Regions from separate parts of the Aquamicrobium lusatiense genome, predicted to be linked through region 3. Evidence: riboswitches for the same ligand, from Rfam matches in the RefSeq annotation. Region 3 holds a riboswitch; each other region holds the start of a gene.
The links. Region 3 has a riboswitch for cobalamin ahead of HNR59_RS16180 (TonB-dependent receptor). Riboswitches for the same ligand answer to the same signal wherever they lie in the genome.
Positions count from the first base shown of each region.

Region 1: it holds a riboswitch for cobalamin, as region 3 does, so the genes downstream of both, HNR59_RS01235 (TonB-dependent receptor plug domain-containing protein) here and HNR59_RS16180 (TonB-dependent receptor) in region 3, are expected to answer to the same signal.
Region 2: it holds a riboswitch for cobalamin, as region 3 does, so the genes downstream of both, HNR59_RS15470 (DUF1852 domain-containing protein) here and HNR59_RS16180 (TonB-dependent receptor) in region 3, are expected to answer to the same signal.

Region 1 covers NZ_JACHEU010000001.1:232,436-238,326, reverse strand. The annotation lists gene HNR59_RS01250 (ATP-binding cassette domain-containing protein) at 1-551, opposite strand, end outside; gene HNR59_RS01245 (FecCD family ABC transporter permease) at 548-1,549, opposite strand; gene HNR59_RS01240 (ABC transporter substrate-binding protein) at 1,546-2,400, opposite strand; gene HNR59_RS01235 (TonB-dependent receptor plug domain-containing protein) at 2,536-4,392, opposite strand; cobalamin riboswitch at 4,560-4,757, opposite strand; gene purE (5-(carboxyamino)imidazole ribonucleotide mutase) at 4,883-5,380, shown strand; gene HNR59_RS01225 (5-(carboxyamino)imidazole ribonucleotide synthase) at 5,377-5,891, shown strand, end outside.
Region 2 covers NZ_JACHEU010000002.1:297,617-303,507, reverse strand. The annotation lists gene HNR59_RS15490 (universal stress protein) at 1-311, shown strand, start outside; gene HNR59_RS15485 (hypothetical protein) at 472-1,002, shown strand; gene HNR59_RS15480 (HP1242/YdcH family protein) at 1,260-1,493, shown strand; gene HNR59_RS15475 (outer membrane protein) at 1,762-2,508, shown strand; cobalamin riboswitch at 2,758-2,972, shown strand; gene HNR59_RS15470 (DUF1852 domain-containing protein) at 3,071-4,120, shown strand; gene HNR59_RS15465 (methionine synthase) at 4,148-5,176, shown strand; gene HNR59_RS15460 (transglycosylase domain-containing protein) at 5,589-5,891, shown strand, end outside.
Region 3 covers NZ_JACHEU010000003.1:103,811-109,701, reverse strand. The annotation lists gene HNR59_RS16185 (ABC transporter ATP-binding protein/permease) at 1-1,001, opposite strand, end outside; gene HNR59_RS16180 (TonB-dependent receptor) at 1,081-3,411, opposite strand; cobalamin riboswitch at 3,508-3,704, opposite strand; gene HNR59_RS16175 (enoyl-CoA hydratase/isomerase family protein) at 4,032-4,769, opposite strand; gene HNR59_RS16170 (acetate--CoA ligase family protein) at 4,822-5,891, opposite strand, start outside.

The sequences.
Region 1 (5,891 bases), on a different contig from region 3:
AGCGAGGCAAACAGGCGCATCAGCGAAATCTGATGGGCCGGATCGAGACCGGCCGTCGGCTCGTCAGCCAGCAGCAGCGGCGCATCCTGCGCCAGTGCGCGGGCCGTCAGGACACGCGCCTTTTCGCCGCCGGAAAGCTCGGTGGCGATACGGTCGCGGAAGGCCTCGATGTCCATGCGCTGCATGGCATCATCGATGGTGGTTTTGTCCTGTGCGGTCAGAGCGGCAAAGCCTGCGCGGTGGGGTTCGCGGCCTAGCGCCACGATCGTCTCGACCGGCACGGCCCAAGCGATTTCGCGCTCCTGCGCCAGATAGGCAACGCGGGCCGCGCGCCGGCGCGCGTTCATGGCTCCGGCGACCTCACCGGACAGGCGTATGTGGCCCTGTGTCGGCACCAGATCGAGCACCGAGCGCAGAAGGGTCGATTTGCCCGCTCCGTTCGGACCGATCAGCCCGACGAATTCGCCGGCTTCGACCTCGAAGCCCAGCCCGTTCAGCACCTGTCGGTGCCCGAGCCTGACGGAAAGGTTTTCAACAGAGAGCAGCGTCACATGAGGCTCCTGCGGGTGCGGAAGACGAGCCAGAGGAAGAACGGGGCACCGACGATTGCGGTAAGCACGCCAAGCTTGAGATCGCGCTCGGGCGCGATGATGCGCACCAGTGTGTCGGCGCCGAGCACCATGGATGCACCGCCGAGCGCGCTGGCCGGCAGCAGGCGTGATGGCCGCGCACCCACCAGCACCCGCAGGATATGCGGCACGACCAGCCCGACGAAGCCTATGGCACCGGCTACGGCTGTCGCGGCGCCGACGCTGGCGGCCGTGCCGAACACGGCCAGAAATTGCACGCGGCGCAATTCGATGCCCATCGAGGCAGCCGTTTCCGAGCCGAGGGTGAGCGCATCGAGCGCGCGCCCCAGCGAGCCCAGCATGATCCAGCCGATCAGCATGAAGGGCGCGGAGAGCCACACATGCGTCATTGAGCGGTCGGTGAGTGAGCCCAGCATCCAGAACATGATCTCAAGGGCTGCGAACGGATTGGGCGACAGGTTGAGCGCCAGCGAGGTCATGGCCCCGGCGAAGCTGGTGACGGCAATACCGGCGAGAATGACGATGAGGGCCGACCCCCGCGCACCGGCAAGGGCCTGCACGACCAGAACGGCTGCTACCGCGCCGGCAAGGGCGGCAAGCGGCAGAGCGAGCAGGAAGGCGGCGGACAGGCCGGTATAGATGGCAAGAACGGCACCCAGCGAGGCGGAGGCGCTGATACCGAGCAGGCCGGGTTCGGCCAGAGGGTTTCGCAGATAGCCTTGCAGGACAGCGCCGGAGAGGCCGAGCGTCGCGCCGATCATCAGCCCGAGAATGGCGCGCGGCAGCCTGATCTCGCGCATGATGAGGGCAACGCCATCGGCTTTGCCGGAGAACAGCGCCGCCATGCTGTCGGCAAAGCCGACCGCCGCCGGGCCGACCGTCAGCGACAGCAGGAACAGCACCAGGGTGAGCGCGGCAAGCAGCGCGATCAGAAGATGATAACGATGATCGGCGTTCATGGCTGGTTCTGTTCCCCCGCCGCATCCTGCAGCATGAAGGCGGCATCGAGGGTGAAGGGCGCGCCGCAGATCATTTTCGCGACCGGCAGATCGACGACCTTCTGCCCTGCGAGGGCGCGGAAAGCCGGGTGGACGAGGTTTTCCTGCGCCAGCGCCGGTGCGCCGTAGTCGCTGCTGGAACGGCCGATCAGATCGGGTTTTGCCATGATGAGCTGCTCCAGCGGCAGGCGCGCCGAGCCGGCGATCCCCAGCCTTTCGGCGATGTTGACCAGCCCCGCCGCGGTGAAGATCTCGTTGGCCAGCGTACCGCTGCCCGCCGTATAGCTGTTTGGCTCGTAGAGCGCGATGGTGCGGCCGGATTGCGGGCCGGAGGCGAGACGCGCAAGACCGGCGTCCACCTCGGCGATCAGCTCAGCGGCGCGCTGCTGGCGGTGGAGGAGTTCACCGATGCGGGCGATATGGTCACGGACATCGTCAAAGGAGGTTGCCGGGGCGAATTCCTCCACCCTGAATCCCAGACGGCGCAGCAACCCGACCGTGGCGCGCGAGGAGAATGTGCCGGCGAGAACGAGGTCGGGTTCCATGAGGAAGATTTCCTCGGCAAGCGCGTGATTGGTCACGAAGGCTTCGGCCTGCCGCGCCATCGCCGAGCTGCGCGGATCGCTGGCCAGCACCGAGACGGAATGAAGCTGCCCTTCGCCGGCGATCAGCATGGCGAGCTGGTCGGTGCACAGGTTCATGGAAACGACGCGGGGTGGCGGGGTGTCCTGCGCAAGGGTCGGCATCACGGAAAGACCCAAGGCAAATGCCATCAGCAGATTTGCGCGCCATCCAGCAAAAATGGCGCGCAAAGGGGAATGCTTTCGGCGGTTGCCTTCGGACACTAGAGCATTTCCGGTGAAAAAGGGATCACTTCCAATGCTCTATCTCCTTGTTTCCACGCAGTTCCGGACGCAAAACTGCTTCGCACTTTTGCTGGAACTGCTTTAGAACTTCGCCTTGATTCCGGCGAAGGCAGCGATGCCGGGTGTGCCGTAGCCTTTCACGGTCTGGTAGTTCTCGTTGAGCAGATTTTCACCCCGAAGGTAGATCTGCGTGGACTCCGTGAGCTGGTACGCGACTTTGGCGTTGAGCAGCACATAATCATCCAGCTTTGCGCCGCCGTCCACGACATCCGCGACGAATTTCACGTCTGCGCCAATGGTCCACTTTTCGGCAGGCCGGGCTTCGGCCGAAAGGACAACGGCATGTCGCGGAATGCGGACGTTGCGGGTGCCGTCCGCCTTGCGCGAATCCGTATAGGTGTAGGAGCCGCCGAGGTCGAGCCAGCCGGTGGCGGCGTAGGTGAAGGAAGCTTCGACGCCTTTCGAGCGCGTGGTTCCGGGTGTCTGGTCGTAGTAGCCGCCCCACGGATAGCTGAAATCGTTTATCCAGTCGATCTTGTCGTCCACCCTGATGTGGAAGTAGGTGACATCGGCCGTCAGCGCCCCGCCCAGCAAATGCTGCTCCACACCTATATCGAAGCTGCGGCTCGTCTCCGGCTGAAGGTTGGGGTTGCCCACGCTGGAGGGGGCGTAAAGCTGGTAGAGGCTTGGAGCCAGAAAACCTGTTCCATAAGATGAATGAAGGCGGGTTCCTGTGGTGGCAAACAGGTAGGACGCCGTGCCGCGATAGGTGGTGTGGCCGCCGAATTCGGAATGCTCGTCATGGCGAAGCCCAGCGGTGAGCACCAGATCATTCACCGGTTCGAGGACCGCCTGAGCCCACACGCCGGTAAGATCGAACTTGCCCAGCGGGCTGCCGCCGCCGGCATCGTCGGCTTCCTGTTTCTCATGGTCGAGGCCATATTGCAGGAGAACTCTTTCCGTCGCCTCGAACGATCCCTGATAATCGATCTTCTGCCTTGTGCCGATGAAGGAGCTGGGGAAACCGCCCCACACGCTCTCCCGGTCGGATTTGAAACCTTGAGCGGAGACGGTGTTCTTCAGCCTGCCGTCCATGAGATCGAAATTGAGTCCGAACCGGCCTCCGGTCATCCTCGCCCGCTCATAGCTGTCGGGATCGTCGGGGCCGTTGCCATCGAATTCGGCCTTTGAATTGAGGTGCAAGACCGAGCCGAAGACCGAAAAGGCTTCGTTGATCCTGTGTTCGGCGGTGAGGTCGATATTCAGACTGTCGAGGCCATCCCGCTCCCGGCCGTCTGCCAGAGCCGAGATGCCGTCGGTGTGCAACCCCGAGACGTTGCCTGCGAATCCCGATCCTTCGTTCGCAGCGGTAAATCCGTAGCGGCCCCGCACGGTGCCGAAAGAACCGCCCTCGGCCTCAACCGTATGGTGAACTCCGCTGTCCGGTTGGCCGAGCGTCGAGATGTTCACCAGACCGGCTATGGCACTGGAACCGTAGAGGGTGCTCTGGGAGCCCTTCAGAACGTCCACATTGCTGATGCCGCCGGTGAGAAGATACTGGTAATGCGTCAGCACCTGTGTGCCGGTCGGGTCGGAAATGTCGATGCCATTGTAGAGCGTCTTGACGTAGCCGGAGCCAAGACCGCGCACGAAAAGGCCGGTCGTGCCGCCGAGGCCGCCATTTCTGGCAACCGAAACGCCGGGCAGCAGGTTCAGATAGTCGCTGAGGACCGGACGGGATTTCCCCCCGATTTCCGCCTGCGTGATCTGCTCCACCTTAGAGCCGACCTTGTTCTTCCGGGTCGGGGTGCGGTTGGCGGTTACCGAGATTGTCTTCAGCTCGATGACATCGCCGGCCTGCTGGCCTTCATCCTGCGCCCGGACGGCACCGGTAAGCGTCAGCGAGCAGATGCCGGCAGCCAGAATCGTTGTTCTCATCGTCATTTCCCCCTGCCGGGCACGGGAGCGCCCGGAAAAACAGCCTTTCACCGGGAGCTGGCAGGCAGGGGAGGTGCAGTCTGCACCCTTCGGCCGTACCGGCACGCGGCAACACGTTTCGTGTCACCGCTGCGGACGGCCGCGCCCGATCTCACCCCGAGATCAGACATGGGTGACCGGAACCGGCAGGTCTCCTGACTTCCGCGTCATTGCCTCCCGCCGCCTTCCCGGACCGTCAAGATCCAGTGGCATATCGGGGGAGGCTCGGCGGCTACAGTTGCGGGGGCAGTCGCGGCTTTGCCGGCAATGCGGCAGACCGTGTTCCCTTTTTATCCGTAATCGGAACCAGTTCCGGTTGCGACGCTAAGCATCGCTGGCACGGCGTGTCAATTCGGACAGTACGGGATCAGCAGTGCCCGCAGCGCTTCTCGTCCTTGCGGGGGGGCGAAAATTCCGCTACGTCGCCGCTTTAGCTGACGGGAGCAGGCCATTGACCGACCGACAAGCCGATGTCGCCATCATCATGGGCAGCCAGTCCGACTGGGCGACCATGCGTCACGCCGCCGAAACGCTCGCCGAACTTGGTGTTTCCCACAAAAGCCTCATCGTTTCCGCGCATCGCACGCCGCAACGTCTCTATGACTTTGCCCACGGCGCGAAGGCTGCCGGTTACAAGGTGGTGGTGGCTGGCGCCGGCGGGGCCGCCCATCTGCCGGGCATGACGGCGGCGATGACCTCGCTGCCCGTGTTCGGCGTGCCGGTGGAATCGAAGGCGCTGTCCGGACAGGATTCGCTGTTGTCGATCGTGCAGATGCCGGCCGGCATTCCGGTCGGCACGCTGGCTATCGGCAAGGCCGGCGCGGTCAATGCGGCACTTCTCGCCGCCGCTGTTCTGGCGCTCACCGACGATGCGCTGGCCGGGCGGCTGGAAGGCTGGCGCGCCGCGCAGACCGACAAGGTTGCCTTCGAGCCGAAGGACGACGCGTGATGCTGGCGCCCGGATCGACAATCGGCATCGTCGGCGGCGGCCAGCTTGGCCGCATGCTGGCCATGGCCGCCGCGCGCCTCGGCTACCGCATCGCCGTGCTGGAGCCGCAGGCCGGTTGCCCGGCCGCGCAGGTGGCGAACCGGCAGATCGTGGCTGCCTATGACGATCCGGCCGGGCTGGCCGAACTGGCCGCGATCAGCGATGTCATCACCTATGAATTCGAGAACGTGCCGGTGGAGGCCGCCGAGACGCTCGCAGGGCGCGTGCCCGTTCTGCCGCCGCCCCGGGCGCTGGAGGTGTCCCAGGACCGGCTGAGCGAAAAGCAGTTCCTCAACGGCATCGGTATCGACACGGCCCCCTTCCTTGCCGTCGACAGCGACGCGGACCTTGCGTCCGCCCTGCACAGTTTTGGCGGCAACGGCGTGCTGAAGACACGCCGCATGGGTTATGACGGCAAGGGCCAGCGCGTGTTCCGCCATATGGAAAGCGGCAATTATTCCGGCGTCTTCGA
Region 2 (5,891 bases), on a different contig from region 3:
GCGCGACAGCCTCGGGCTGGGTTGCCGGTCCGAATGATATTTCCCGTTACGAGGAAGGCCAGAAGGACTTCGCCGGCGGCATTCTGGAAAAGGCGCGCGCGGCGGCGGAAAAGATGGGTATCAAGGCCGATGTCGAGCATCTGGCGGACCGCTGGCCCGCCGATGCAATCATCGAGATTGCCGAGGAAAAAGACGCCAATCTGATTGTCATGGCCTCGCACGGCCGCCGCGGCCTCGGCCGCCTGCTGCTGGGCAGCCAGACGGTGGAAGTGCTGACCCACTCCAAGGTGCCGGTCCTGGTCGTTCGCTGATTCACTTCGGGGAGCGGGAAGGCGCTTTCAGCCGCCCTTCATTTCCTCTGGTATCGTTTCCGCTGGCGGGTAACCGCCGGCGGAAGGCGACGCCTCATCTGCCGACGGTCTTGTCGATCGGTTGCCGTTTTCGCTATAGGCGAAGCATGGAGGCCCGATCATGCATATACTGGTAGCCGTTATCGGCATATTCGCGGCTGCGGCATTCTGGTGGTATCGGCTCAAATATATGAGCGACGCCGCCAATGAGGTGGCGGATGCCGTCGGCAAGGTGCGCGGCAACATGCGGCGCAACAAGCTGCGCAAGAAGGCCGCCATCGCACCGGTCGCAGTCATCGATCACCCTGTGACGGCTGCCGCCACCGTGGTCATGGCGATAGCGGCGGAAGACCGGCCGGTGACAGATATCATCGAGACACGCGTGCGCGAGCAGATCGCCCTGATAGCCGGAAGCGACAAGCAACTCGACGAAGCGATCGCCTATGCGAAATGGGCCAGCGATCAGGTTGCCGACGTGCCGACGGTCATCGACAAGACGGCCGAATTCCTGAAGCCTCTTCTCGACGAGACCGAGAAGGAGCAATTGCTCTCAATGGTTTTTGCCGCGACGCGGGAAGCCGAGCGCCATGCCATGTTCAGGGAGCGGACCGGGCGTCTGCGCCGCAAGCTGGGGCTCGAAACCGTTCACTGACGCGGCGTTTACCTGTAAGCAGTAACCCGATGCTGCGGGCTGCTGTTGCGTCGAAGGTGGCGTTTTTTTGAAACCATCGACGGGCAAGGCAAACTCTCAGCCCGGAATTCTGCCGGTATCGTTGACTGGCCTGCCCCGCACGGCGAAGGCTGTGACCTGCGACACGATGTTCCGCTGGGTCAGCCATTTGTTTGACATTGATCAACCGGGCCGACGCCCTACCTTCTATGTTTGGGAAGCAAACCACAGGAGGCGACATGTCAAACACCCCGCATACCCTCGGCGAAGAATTCCCCGGCAAGCTCGATGCAATTCATGCTCTCAAGGCGCAGGATCCGGAGTTCGCCCGTGTCCTCGAAGAGTATGACGACGTCAACGATCAGATACACAGGTCCGAGACGCGTATCGACACGATCAGCGACGATGCCGAAACGGAACTGCGCCGCCGCCGCCTTGCTCTCAAGGACAAAATTGCCTCCGCGCTGAGCTGATAGTAAATCAGCGCAAATTATGTTCGGTGTAGCGGTGACTTAAGCATAATCCTTACCTATCGTAAGGTTATATCCGATGCCACTCAGATATTTTTCTCCTCTGAGTGGCTTCATTTCATTTTGTGTATGTTTAATTTATTATTAACTATTCAAATATCTGTATTTTATGGAATTTTGATCTTCGTAACGAAATGTGTCTTTTATGTTACAGACATTTTACGACGACGATCGTAAGTTAATTTCACGATTTCAACTAAGAGGTTTTGTCATGAGAAAAGTTCTCTCTCTTGCTGCTGTTGCAGTCATTCTTGCTTCGGGTGGCGCTTATGCTGCTGATGCGATTGTTTACAGCGAGCCTGCCCCGGTGGCCCCGGCGTCCTTCTATAGCTGGACCGGCGGTTATGTCGGCTTCAACCTTGGCTATGGCGGTGGCAAGGCAAAGCATCCGTTCAGCGTCACCGACACCACGGGTACGCTGGCCAGCGGTTCGCTGAATATGAACTCCAGCGGTTTCCTTGGCGGCGTTCAGGCGGGCTGGAACTTCCAGGCCGATCAGATCGTCTATGGTGTGGAGGCTGATTTTCAGGGTGGAAACGTCAAGGGCGAAACCAATATCTCCGCCAATGTGCTTGGCGCTGGCACTCTTGATGCTGCCATCGGCACGAAGCTGAACTGGTACGGCACGGTCCGCGCCCGTCTCGGCTATACGGCGACCGACCGCTTCCTCGTCTACGCCACGGGTGGTCTCGCCTATGGCGAAACCAAGAGCTATGCCAAGGGCGATCTGGGCGGTACCGCCTTCAACGAAAGCGTGAAGAAGACGAAGACCGGCTGGACTGTGGGTGCGGGTGCGGAATATGCCGTGACCGACAACTGGACCGTGAAGTCGGAATATCTCTACACCGATCTCGGCAAGGCGAATGTGTTCTCGGACACCATCGGTGGTGCTGATGTCAACATTGACCGGAAGTTCAACTTCCATACGGTCCGGGTTGGCTTCAACTACAAGTTCTGATCTGGTTTCTCTCTGGAGCGTTTCCAGGAAAAGTGGAGATACTTTTCCGGTTCGGAAATGCGCCAAAACAAAGACTTAGAGCCGTTCAATGATTCCGTGAAACACTGAACGGCTCTGAAATCGAAGCCCCGGCAATCAGCCGGGGCTTTTTTTGTTCAGATGCCGGCACTGAAGAACCTGATATTGGCATTTGCGACTTAAAGATATAAACATTCCTTTATATCCTATTGACTTCGGACTGCAATTGCAGGAAGGTGCGCGTGCCTAGGTTCTCCGGTCGTTGCGTGCAACGCGCCGGGGCTAAGAGGGAAGCCGGTGCCTCGTCTTTTCGGGAAAGCCGGAGCTGCCCCCGCAACTGTAAGCGGCGAGCTGATGTCCAGCATGTCACTGGGGTGAAACCCCGGGAAGACGGGCAGCAGCGCCGACCCGCGAGCCAGGAGACCTGCCTTGGCGAAATAACGTCCACGGGCGGGGTGTCCCGGTGTGCCGTAGCGGAGACCGCGTCGCGGTCGATCCTGCTATGTGTCCGCTGACCCATGCCCCCAACTTATTGGGGTAAGTCATGTCTCAAACCGCAATTTCCGATGCTTCCCCGGGAGCGCCGCCTGTCGATCGCCGACCGGCCGCGAGGAATAACGATTTCACGTTTCGCCTTAAGAGCGTTCGTTTCGATGAGGATTATCGTCCCGCGGACAGCACGCGTATCACGACCAATTTCGCCAATCTGGCCCGGGGCGAGAACCGTCAGGAAAACCTGCGCAATGCCCTGAGGATGATTGACAACAGGTTCAACGCACTGGCGCATTGGGACAACCCCAAAGCTGATCGTTATTCTGTCGAGCTTGAGATCATTTCGGCTGAGATGACCATTGGCGATGAAGGCGACAGCGATGCCTTCCCGCTTATTGAAATATTGAAAACGATTATCGTTGATCACAAGACCAATGAGCGCATCGAGGGCATTGTAGGGAATAATTTTTCCTCTTACGTGCGCGACTATGACTTCAGCGTGCTGCTGCCGGCGCATAACAAGGATCGGGCTGAATTCAGCATTCCCGATGATTTCGGTGATCTTCATGGAAAATTGTTCAGGTGCTTCCTGAACTCAAATGCCTATAAAGAGCATTTCAACAAGCCTCCGGTCATTTGCCTGAGCGCGTCAAGCAGCAAGACATACCGCCGGACAGAAAACCGTCATCCTGTATTGGGCGTTGAGTATCAGCAGGGCGAGCTATCTTCGACCGATCTGTATTTCAAGAAGATGGGGTTGAAGGTTCGCTATTTCATGCCTCCGAACAGCGTTGCGCCGTTGGCCTTCTATTTTGTCGGCGACCTGCTCGGTGACTACACCAATCTGGAGCTGATCAGCACCATCAGCACGATGGAGACTTTCCAGAAGATTTACCGGCCCGAGATCTACAACGCCAATTCTGCTGCGGGGGCACACTATCAGCCAAGCCTGAAGCATCAGGACTATTCACTGACCCGGATTGTCTACGATCGCGAAGAACGCAGCCGGCTGGCCATCGAGCAGGGAAAATTTGCCGAAGAGCACTTCATCAAACCATACAGGGCCATTCTTCAGCAGTGGTCCGCCAACTACGCTCTTTGATTGAACGGAAACAAAAGGTCATCTGTCTTGAAAACGCTTTTGCCTACATCAACAGCCGGCAGCCTGCCAAAACCCTCCTGGCTTGCGGAACCTGAGAAGCTCTGGTCGCCATGGAAGCTGCAGGACGAGGAACTGGCCGAGGGCAAACGGGACGCTCTGCGCTTGTCTCTGGACGATCAGCGACAGGCGGGCATCGACATCGTCAGCGACGGCGAGCAAACGCGCCAGCATTTTGTCACGACGTTTATCGAAAACCTCAACGGTGTCGATTTCGAGAAGCGTGAGACGGTCCGAATTCGCAATCGCTATGATGCGAGTGTGCCGACGGTGGTCGGCGATGTTTCCCGCCAAAAGCCGGTTTTTGTCGAAGATGCCAAATTTCTGCGTCGGCAGACCACGCAGCCCATCAAATGGGCTCTGCCCGGTCCGATGACCATGATCGATACGCTCTATGATGCCCACTATAAGAGTCGCGAGAAACTGGCCTGGGAGTTCGCCAAAGCCCTCAATGAGGAAGCCAGGGAACTGGAGGCTGCCGGCGTCGATATCATCCAGTTCGACGAGCCCGCATTCAACGTCTTCTTTGATGAGGTGAATGACTGGGGGGTGGCGACCCTCGAAAAGGCAATGGAAGGGCTCAACTGCGAAACTGCGGTGCACATCTGTTATGGCTACGGCATCAAGGCCAATACAGACTGGAAAACGACGTTGGGATCGGAGTGGAGGCAGTACGAAGAATCTTTCCCCAAACTCCAGAAATCCAGCGTCGATCTGATCTCGCTCGAATGCCACAACTCGCATGTTCCAATCGACCTGATTGAACTCATTCGAGGTAAGAAGGTGATGGTGGGTGCCATTGACGTGGCGACGAATACCATCGAGACGCCGGAAGAAGTCGCCAGCACTCTGCGAAAGGCTCTGCAGTTCGTTGATGCCGACAAACTCTATCCCTGCACGAACTGCGGCATGGCGCCGTTGTCTCGTCAGGTCGCGACAGGCAAGCTGAAAGCTTTGAGCGCAGGCGCGGAAATCGTCCGCAGAGAACTTTCGGCTTAGAGCATATCTGCTTTTCCCTGAACCGCAGAAATGCTCTATCTCTTTGTTTTGGAAGCATTTATGCGATGCCAGATGTTTCCATCTGGCTGCAAAAATGCTCTGGAGCCTTTCCCGGATCGGTCTGGCCGTTTTGTCTAAATGGTCATTCCGATCCTGCGCTTGAGGGTCCGGTGGGTGAGGGCTGCTCCTCCCGCACCGGATTTCTTCCTCCGGCCGTAATGCGGTAGATTGCGTGACGCCGATCGAAAGAACCGTTTCGCTGACTGAACCATTGTGAACAGAGCGGCAACGGATGAAAGCCAAGCATTTGAATATGCTGCACATTGGTTTTCCCGGAATTAACCCGCCCTTAAATTGCCTTAACTAACCTTCACCTCATCGCCATTGGCTGGGGGAAGGTACGGCATCGCGCATGGCGAACCGCAGGAACAGACGCATCGAACCAAGCTTCGGGGAACCGGCGCGCGACGCTTCCGTTGCGGGTTTCTCCCTGCGTGAAGAGGACCGGGTCGTGCCTGCCGGCCGCAAGCCGCGTTCTCGTAAGGCGGACAGGGCGGAAAAGCCACGGCGTTCCGCAAAGGCGCGCTCCGCGCGCGGCGGGCGGGGCAGGCGCCGCGGCCTGTTCGGCCTCTTCATGCGCATGGTGTACTGGTGCTTCGTGCTGGCGATCTGGGCCGGCATCGCCGCTGCCGGCATGGTCGTTTACTATGGCGCC
Region 3 (5,891 bases):
AAGATGAACCATGACAGGGTCGTCACCACCTTCGCGAAGGCCGAGCTGATCTGCATCATGCCGCCGAAGGTGAGCGCACCGGCGAAATAGGCCGGCATGGCAAGGAAAGTGGGGATGCGCAGCGCCGTGTAATAATAGGGATAGGTGAAGGAGCTCAGCCGCAGTTCCTGCCCGATGAGGCGCCGCCAGTTGGCCACGATCCGGCCAAACCGCCTGTCGAGTTCGCGACGTTCCGCAGCGGCGCCATCGAGCTGCGCGATCTGATCGGCATTGCGGCGAACATGAACGAGCCCGAAGCGATAATCGGCTTCACGCTGCTGCTGCCTGAAATACAGCTCTTTGAGCGGCCGCCCGAGCAGATGGGTGATTGCGATGGCGAGAATGACATAGGCAAAGGCGAACCAGACCATGTAGCGCGGCAGCGACCAGTCGACGCCGAGCACGCCAAGATCGAGCGCAAAGCCGGAGAGCCCCCACAAGACGCTCGCATAGGATATGAGCCCCACCATGCGCGTGACGATGTCGAGCGACAGGGGAACGAAGCCGGAAGCGGTGGTGCTGTCGGCGACATTCCCGGAAATGAAGATCCGGCTGTCTTCCGCGATACGCTGGTCGGGATTGTCCAGAAGGCCGCCTTCGGTGAACTCCTGTATGCGGTGGTAGTGGCCCCCTTGCAGCCATTTGTCGAGCAGGCGCGCCGTCAGCGCCTCGCGCCAGCGTATTTCCAGCATCTTGCGGAAATAGATGGAACAGAGGTTTCTCGACGCCTCCGCCACCACGATGGCCGCGAAGATCCAGGTCTGGTGCAGCGCTTCGGCCGCGTTCATCTGCTGGAGCGCGTCGTAGAAATCCTTGGTCCAGTCGATGACCCGCAGGGCAACGACGATGGAAGCCAGTTCCAGAACAAGAACCACACCATAGATCAGCAGCGTAATCCTGCCGCCCCTGCCGCTGGTACACAGCTTCAGGATCCGCGAGACATGGCGCAGTATCTCAATCATCGTCAGGTTCCGTTCTCGACACGACCATCGGACAGAGCAGACAGGCCGTCACCCATGACGGCTTGTCTGCTGCTGTTTGCTAGAAGCGCAGCGTTGCTCCCAGCTTGAAGGTGCGCCCCGGCGCAACCTGCGCCTCAAGCGGGCGCGCTCCCGCCGTGGCGGCGGAGGCAGGGGTGACATCGTAACCGTAGAGGCTGTTTCGGAAGTAGCGCGTGTCGAACATGTTCTGGATGCCCGCGTTGAGCTCCAGATTGTTGCGCGGCTTCCAGTTCAGATAGGCATCGAACACCGCATAGCCACCCGGCAGGAAGGCGTTCGGGCTGGCGCGGCGGGTCACCGCTGCGCCAAAGGTGCCCAGAACCTCCGCTTCCAGATTCCAGTCGGCGATGAAATGGCGCAGGCCAAGCACCGCCGTCAGCGGCACGGCCCCGTCGAAGGGCGTCTTCTTTCCGCCCGCCACCCTTTGCGTGCCATGCTGGTAGGAGATCGCCGCAGATGCCCACCAGTCGGCATGGAACTCATATTCGCCGGCGATCTCGATGCCCCACAGTTTGACATCCTCGACATTGTCATAGGTCCAGACATTGGGCCGCGTGGGATCGAGATTCATCGGCCCGCGAATGAAATCCTGATAGTCGGCATAGAAGACACCGGCGCTGAAGCTTCCGCGATCGAACAGCCCTCTGAGGCCGATCTCGTAGTTCCTGACCGATTCCGGCTTCAGACCGGGATTTGGCAGAACGATGCCGCCGATGAACGGGTCGCTGGCCGAAACGAACATCTGCTGCGACGTCGGCATCTTGAAGCCTTCACCATAGGAGGCATAGGCTGAATAGCTGTCGTCCAGCTCGTAGATCAGGCCGAGCTTCTTGATGAGCTTCGTGTTGCTCGTCACCTCGGGCTCGTTGCCGGGAAGGGGCTTGTATCCCGTGTCCCCGGTGGGATCGATCCTGTAGGTCGCAAAGCGAACGCCGGGCGTGATCCTGAGCCGCCCGTCCAGCAGTTCCATCTCATCCTGAATGTAGAAGTCCGCCCGGCGGGTCTTCACTTCGGGGAAGTTGTAGCCCTGATTGGTCTGGATCGTCGTCGCGCCGGTGTCGGATCGGTGGACGATATTATAGCCGTCATAGGAGGAATCCGTCAGATCGCCGTCGAAACCGTAGATCAGCTTGTGGGCGATGCCGCCGGTGGCGAAACGGCTGGTCAGCTGCACATCCGCCTCAAGGAAGGTTTCGCCATAATTGCGCACGGGCGTGTATGTGTCCGTACGCGTGGCGAAGATGCGTGTCTGCGTGCCCGATGTGTCGCGCTTCTGCGGTGAATAGGACAGCTGCCACTTGATTTCGTCGAGCAGCGGCGTGTTGAGCGTCCATTTGTGCTCCAGCGCCAGACGCGTCCTCTGCATGTCCAGCTCGCGCGGATAGCTGGCGCTGGCATAGCCGCTGGAGGCGGCAAAAGCGTCCCACACCTGATCGACTTCGGTGTGGCGCCTGAAGAACTCCCCGGTCAGCCTGAACTCGTGATCTTCGGGGGTCCAGATCAGCTTGCCGAGCGCGTTCCATGCGTAGGTGTCGGCATCGAACAGCTTGTCACAGCCGAAAGAGGCCGGACGCGGACATCCCCAGATGCCGCCGTCGGCGCGCGCATTCCTCAGCCGTGGCTCATGGGCGGACAGGTGGCCAAAACTCGCCAGCATCTGGAAATCGCCCTGCGAGGCCGCCGCCGTGAACTGCTTGCGGAAGCTGCCGTCGAAGCTGTCATAGGCGCTCTTGATTTCACCCGCCCATGGCTTGTCGGAACCATCCAGCAAATCCTGCGGATCGCGAGTGCGAAACGAAACGACGCCGCCCAGCGCATCCGCCCCCCACAGCACGGAAGACGGACCGCGAACGATTTCAACCGCCTTCATGTTGAAGGGATCGGCGAAGTCGCGGCTGCCGTAGATCGTCTGTTCCTGAACCCGCGCGCCATCGACAAGGATCTGCACCCGGTTGCCGCCGACGCCCCGGATGCTGAACGAACCAAGCTGGCCATAGGGATTGTTGAGGGAGGTTTCGCGGTCGACGCTCAGACCGGGAAGATAACGCACCATGTCGTCGATATCGCGAACGGCCCTGCTGTCGAGTTGTTCGCCGGTCAGGATGGTGACGTTCTGCGCGACGTTGAACAGTTCGTTCGGGCCGCGCTGGGCAGTGACGGTTATGCGCTCCAGAAGAATGGTTTCTTCGGGCGTCAAAAGAGGAGCCCGCGCCCCTTCAATGTCCTCCGTGCTCTGCTCGGCTCTCGTTTGCCCGAAAGCATTTCCCGGACCTGCCAGAGCGATCATTGCCACCCCAAGGCCAAGCCATGCGATAAAGCCCGGCCTGCGGCGACCCGTATTGTTTGTGGTAGAATATGTGAAGACAGCCATTGCTCCCCCTCTCTTTAACAACGGGGTTCGCAAGACGGATGCCGCGTCCGGTTTCCTCTACCGAATGCCGCACATTCCAGTGGTCCACCCCGCCCACCGAACTTCCATGGTCAGGCAGGTCTCCTGGCTCACAGGTCATCATGCACCGTCTGTCTTCCCGGCAAAGCCAGTGACAATGAGCGACGGCGCACTCTCTGCTTACAGTTGCGGGGCAGCCCCGGATTTTCACCGGATTCCCTCTTAGCTTTCGCTCTCCGGAGACAACGAAAGAACCATAACCGCGCTCCCGATAACATGGACGCCCGGCAAGTCAATTGCCGCCGGACAGTTAAAGCATCCCGCTCGAAAGAGCGTATCGGTTTCGGGATAGTAACATGCGTTAAAACAACGGCTTAGAGCGGAAGGAGCGAATCCGAAAGATCGCGACACGCTTCAGGTCCGGTCGCCTGCGCCAAACCTCGCCGCAACGATGCGCCGGCGGCCGTGCGGGGAGGTTCAGAGGCTGTGGCAGCCGCCGGCAAGATGCCCCTTTGACCGACACAGCAATGACGTCGGCCGGCGCGGACCGGCCCCACAGGCAGTCCATGGCCTGAAGGCGGCCGGGAAATGGCGGATCGGTTCTATCTGCCGTTGAACACCGGCTTGCGCTTTTCCCGGAACGCCGCAACGCCTTCCTTCAGGTCTGCGCTGGTGCGGACGACGGCAAGGTCGCGCTGGGCGCGCGCAAGCTTTTCCGAAGGTGTCTGGATAAGCGTATGCTCGACGACGAAGCGCTTCAGCGTCTTCAGCACCAGCGGCGCCATATCTTCCATCTCGCGCGCCATCGCCAGCGCGGCTTCCAGATGCCTGCCGTCTTCGACCACCTCATTGGCAAGTCCGATCTCGCAGGCGCGGCGGCCGGAAACGGTTCGGCCAAGCAGCATGATCTCCATGGCCATCTTATGCGGTATGCGCCCTGCCAGCGTGGCAATCATGCCGCCTGTCAGCCCGACCTTACCTTCGGGATAGGAAAAACGGGTGTTCTCGGTCACCACGCACAGATCCGCCATTGCGGCCATCACCAGCGCCCCGCCGACGCACCAGCCATGGACAGCGCATATGACAGGCTTTTCCGTGACGATGCCGATCGTTGGTATGCAGCGCCAGAGTTCGGGAATGTCCGAGACATCGGCGCCGGAAGAAAAAGCCTTTTCCCCTGCGCCCGTGATGATCGCGACCCGCTGATCCGAGCCGTCAAATTCGGCAAAGCGCCGCTGCATCTCATTCGCCACCTCGGCATTGATGGCATTCATCTTCTCCGGGCGGTTGATGGTGAAGATGGTCGTCCTGCCATCCAGTCTTACGTCCAGTGCTGACATTAAGTCCTCCAGTGCTGTGCATGTCCGTCCGGGCCGCTCCGGCCGCCGGATATCAGTTGTCGTCGAGCAGAATGCGGGCGTCGACGGCCACGCAACCCTTTCCGGCTTCTGCAACAAGAAGCGGGTTCACGTCGAGTTCGCAGAAGCGGGGGCCGATGTCCGATACGATCCAGCTGATCCGCGACACGGCCTGCGCAGCGGCATCGATGTCGAGTTCCGCGCTGCCCCTGAAGCCCTGCATCAGCTTTGCGATCTGCAGGCTTTCGATCATCGATCGTGCCTTCTTCTCGCAGACAGGGGCCATCGCCACCGCCACATCCCTGAGCAGCTCAACCAGAACGCCGCCGGCGCCGACGATGATCATCGGGCCGAACTGCGGATCGTTGCGGGCGCCCACCAGCAGTTCGACCTTGCCGGTGCGCATTTCCTGAACCAGAAAACCCTCGATACGCGCATCGGGAAGCTTCTGCGCGATGGATGCGCCCATCCGGGTTACGGCCCGCGCCACATCGTCCGGCGTTTCGAGGCCGAGCACGACACCGCCGACGTCCGATTTATGCACGATGTCAGGAGACACCACTTTCACCACGAAGGGGCCGTCCAGCAGCGCCGCAGCTTCGCTCGCCTGCTCCGCAGTGCCGACGATCTGGCCGCGATTGACGGGCACGCCGTTTTCGCCAAGGAACGCTTTTGCTTCCGCCTCACCGACACTTCCGGACAAGCCTTCGGGCAGGCTTACCGGCTCCATGGCCGCCGGGCGCGCCGGCGCCGTGGCAGGCTTCGTATCTGCAAGCCGGCCCCATGCTTCCGTCGCCCGGATGGCGTCATCGAGACTGTCCGTGTAGATGATCTTCTGCGAGCGAAGGAACGATCTGGCCGCATCGGCCGACTGCCCCTGCTGAAGCACGATGATATGCGGCTTGACATGGCCCTCGTCCCGGGCAGCGACGGTGGCCTCGTCAAACCTGCGGCACAGAAGCTCGACATCCGGGGCCGTGGTGATCGCCGACAGGATGAGATCGCTTCCGGTGTCGGTAATGATCGGCTTCAGCGTCGATGCCCCGACAACCAGCGAGCCACCCTGCTTTGCGGAACCGAGATCGACGGGATTGGAGCCCGCGA